DNA from 2 places in the Salinivibrio sp. PR919 genome. Region 2 is predicted to be linked to the other one. Evidence: predicted binding sites of a transcription regulator. Region 2 holds the regulator's gene; the other holds the start of a gene.

Region 1 (2,209 bases), on a different contig from region 2:
CCAGTGGGTGGCCAGCATCTAAATGGCGACGAAGAATATCCCCAACAGAGGCCGCACTGTGGAAGTATTGCTGCATCAAACGCAACGTTTTACCCGCATCATGATTATCGTTCGGGTAAAGCACTTTGGTCAGGTTGCCTGCATCAATTGCGGCTTGTTGCGCACGGGTATAGTCACCATCATTAAAGGCATCGAGCGCAAATGGCGTCAGTGCTCGACCTTCCCATAAGCGAAGTGGATAAACCGTATTGCTTTGATAGCCCACGATAGGCAGATCCCAAGGCATCGCTTGAATATGAAGGCTAGGAACCCATTCACGGCGCGTGTGGCCGTTTTCTTCAATCACCGCCACATGGCCATAAAAGCCAACCGTTTGGGCAAGGTCAGGACGAACCACTTCCCACGGGTAGCCTTCCGGCTCACGCCACGCATCCGGTGCTTCTTGTTGGGCGCCATCTTTAAATGATTGACGGAACAGGCCATACTCATAGTGCAAGCCATAGCCGACCGCTGGATACTGTTGGGCTGCCAGCGAGTCCATAAAACACGCGGCCAAGCGGCCCAAACCACCATTACCCAGCGAAGGATCGCGCTCTTGCTCAAGCAAATCGGTCAGGCCAAATCCAAACTCGCTGACCACAGCCGCAATTTCATCGTAAAGCCCCATGCTGATCAGGTTGTTGCCGGTTAAACGGCCAATCAAAAACTCCAAGGATAAGTAGTTCACACTCTTCGCTTGTTTGATGGCTAAATCGTTTTCTGTTGCAACCAAGTCACTGGTGGTGTGTTCGGCCAGCGCGCGGCCTAAGGCGAGATACCAATCGCGCATCTCTGCGGTTTCAGGGGTGCGACCAAGCTGCGTCAAATGCTGGGTCATACTGGCTTTAAAAGCGCTTTTATCAAATGCGTGTTGCTGTTTAGGCGTCATGTCATCGCTCTCGTAATGGAAGAAAATCTCGATGACAGTCATCCTGCCCAAGCCTGTCGATGCAAACATCCTCCCGAGACAGGAGGAGGAAAGGAGGAGTTGTCAGGGCGTAGAGAGCCACATCACAAGCTGTGAGTGAGCTTGCTCTCATCAATGGAGGAATTTCGTGATATTGAGGTGATAAAAATCACAATTTGAGGGAACACTGACCAAAATACGGCTGTGAAAAAAGAACAATCCCTTTTGTTAATTTTGTGCGCTAACGCAAATTGTGGGGTCATTCATCGTCTCTGGCGTGTAACAGCTTCCATATACTGTATCCGAACCAATAAAATTAGTGACTTTAATCACAATTGAAAGGCGTAGCTGCACCAAAATAGAGCAACTGCACAATTATCAGCGCTGGATCATAGTTTGTGACAGACCAGTTACATACACTTGCGTACAAGGATAAACGCGGCAAAGCCGCACTCGCTGTAAAGGACCTTCTCGCTATGTGGATCCCGTCAAAACTTACCCGTCCCGGCCGTCTCTACAATGCCATCTTGCGCCCGCGCGTATTGGATATCCTCCAACAAGCGCCGCATTACAAATTGGTATTGTTCCGCTCGCCGGCAGGTTACGGTAAAACCACCATGGCCGCGCAATGGCTCTCCGATCAAACCCATGTCGGCTGGTTCAGCATTGATGACAGCGACAACGACAGCTTCCGCTTTATCAACTACTTGTTGCAAGCATTAAATAAAGCGACCCATGATGGGTGCCCCAATACCGTTAAACTGGCAGAAAAGCGTCAATTTTCATCCCTGCGTGCGCTGCTCTCCGATGTTTTCGCTGAGCTGGCTGGGTTACAGTCCACCTGTTATCTGGTATTGGATGACTACCAATTGATCGACAATGAAGACATCCATGAAGCAATGCGCTTTTTTATTAAGCACATGCCCGATAGCCTGACTTTGGTGGTGACCTCGCGCGCGAATCCGCCGCTAGGGACAGCAAATTTGCGGGTTCGCGACCTAATGATCGAGATCGGCAATGAACTGCTTGCGTTCGATAATGAAGAGACCACTCGCTTTTTTAATCAACGTGTCGCCGATGGTGTCGACGAAACCACCGCGAGCACCCTCTGTGCCTACGTCGAAGGCTGGCCATCTGCCCTACAGTTAATTGCGATTCAGGCTCAGCATCAAAAACGGACTCTGATGCAAAGCGCTGCCTCATGCGCCAGTTTTAACCATGCCCACCTGTGGGATTATTTAGTCGAAGAAGTGTTTGATCTGC
Region 2 (2,209 bases):
CGTAAAGCACGTGAACAAGGTCGTCATATTAGCTACTTTGGCCCCACGGCCAACGACTTCCCACGCCTTGAGCAATTTTTTAAAGAATATGGCGAACAAGGCACCGGCAAGTATCGTCGTTATCTACACACCTTTGATGAAGCCGTGCCTTATAATCAAATGCCGGGCACCTTCACTCCCTGGCAAGATCTGCCTGAAAATACCGACGTATTATTTTATGAAGGCTTGCATGGCGGAGTGGTGGATGGTGACGTCAATGTCGCCCAACATGTTGATTTACTGATCGGCATGGTGCCTATCGTTAACTTGGAGTGGATTCAAAAGTTTGTCCGCGATACGCGCGACCGCGGCCATTCCCGCGAGGCCGTTACGGACTCCATTGTGCGTTCCATGGACGATTACTTGCACTATATTACGCCGCAGTTTTCTCGCACGCATATTAACTTCCAACGCGTCCCAACCGTAGATACATCTAACCCGCTGAATGCAAAAGGGATCCCGTCACTCGACGAAAGTTTTGTCGTGATCCGCTTTCGTGGCATGAAGAACGTCGATTTTCCTTATTTACTGCAAATGATCAGTGGCGCCTTTATGTCTCGGCACAACACGCTGGTCGTGCCCGGCGGTAAAATGGGATTTGCGATGGAGCTGATTATTCGCCCCTTGATCCAACAGTTGATTGAGAAAGGCAAGATAGGTTAAGCGCCGTAGCGCACTTAACGTGTATTACTTCTCAGGTCGTGATCTTAGCCACATTTTTGCCGAATTTTTAGGCGGTTGGCTTAGATCAAAATCAAGAAATCCAGATAGAAAAAAGATACACTCTTGTTAACATACAGTGAGCTTGTAGCCTGCGCCAAGACCTCGTATTCTGTGCATTGGACTGATGGGTTTCCATTCAGACAAAGACAGGACGTCGTTGCCGGGCAACACATGCAGAGGAAATAAGTTATATGGTTCCAGGAAAACCTCAAACAGACCCTACACTCGAGTGGTTCCTTTCACATTGTCATATTCACAAGTACCCGTCCAAAAGTACTCTGATCCATGCAGGGGAAAAGGCGGAGACCTTGTACTACATCGTGAAAGGTTCTGTGGCCGTACTAATCAAAGATGAAGAAGGCAAGGAGATGATCCTGTCTTACCTTAACCAAGGTGACTTCATCGGCGAACTTGGTCTGTTCGAAGAGGACCAAGAGCGCACCGCATGGGTACGTGCGAAATCACCTTGCGAAGTGGCAGAAATTTCATTCAAGAAATTCCGCCAGCTGATCCAAGTTAACCCAGACATTTTGATGCGTCTCTCCTCTCAGATGGCGCGTCGCCTGCAAGTGACCAGCCAGAAAGTGGGAGACCTTGCCTTCCTGGACGTGACCGGCCGCATTGCACAAACCCTACTGAACTTGGCGAAGCAACCTGACGCCATGACTCACCCTGACGGCATGCAAATCAAGATCACGCGTCAGGAAATCGGTCAAATTGTTGGCTGTTCGCGTGAGACGGTTGGGCGTATCCTTAAAATGCTGGAAGAGCAGAATCTTATCTCAGCTCACGGTAAAACCATTGTGGTTTACGGCACACGCTAATCCTCGCGTGTTGCGATAAAACCGGCGCTTTTGCGTCGGTTTTTTATTTTTATTGACTGGAAACTCATTACCTAAGTTCTACACTTCAAAAACGACCCATCTAACAACTGATTAACAGGATGTCGTTTATGAGAAGCTTACGTCACACCCTTGCTGCATTGCTACTCGCGGCGGTTTCTTCAACTGCTGCGGCGAATATCACCATTGTCCACCCAGAACCACGGGCTGGCTCTGCCCTCGATTTATACGCTATCGACTTGATTGAGTTTTTAGCGGAAAAATCGGGTGAGTCTGTCACGTTACAGGCCTTTCAAGGCCAAATTGGCTCTCAGTCTCGTAAAGTAGAAATGCTGAAACAAGGACGACTGACGGTAGATTGGCTCGGGGCCGACCGTACCCTTGAGTCAGAGTTACTTCCCATCCGTTATCCAGTTTTTCGGGGTCTCTTAGGCCATCGCTTGTTCATTACTAATCAAGCCACCGAACCCAAGCTTGCACAAATCAGTGACCAAGCAGGGCTCAATAATCTGACCATGATCCAAGGGCAAGGCTGGGCCGATGTGAAGGTCTTGCAGTCAGCGGGATTTCGGGTTCGAGAAATTTCAAGCTTTGAGAATATCTTT

What was found. The regulator CRP, encoded in region 2, controls carbon source genes, mostly activating them, when cyclic AMP is high. The targets are predictions, from matches to a motif close to TGTGANNNNNNTCACA.
Region 1: the regulator CRP is predicted to act here: its motif matches at 1,063-1,078, upstream of BZG83_RS12585 (glycogen/starch/alpha-glucan phosphorylase).

The regions. Positions count from the first base shown of each region.
Region 1 covers NZ_MUFL01000070.1:2,788-4,996, forward strand. The annotation lists gene BZG83_RS12585 (glycogen/starch/alpha-glucan phosphorylase) at 1-928, opposite strand, end outside; gene malT (HTH-type transcriptional regulator MalT) at 1,423-2,209, shown strand, end outside.
Region 2 covers NZ_MUFL01000021.1:14,866-17,074, forward strand. The annotation lists gene BZG83_RS05960 (phosphoribulokinase) at 1-702, shown strand, start outside; gene crp (cAMP-activated global transcriptional regulator CRP) at 954-1,586, shown strand; gene BZG83_RS05970 (hypothetical protein) at 1,715-2,209, shown strand, end outside.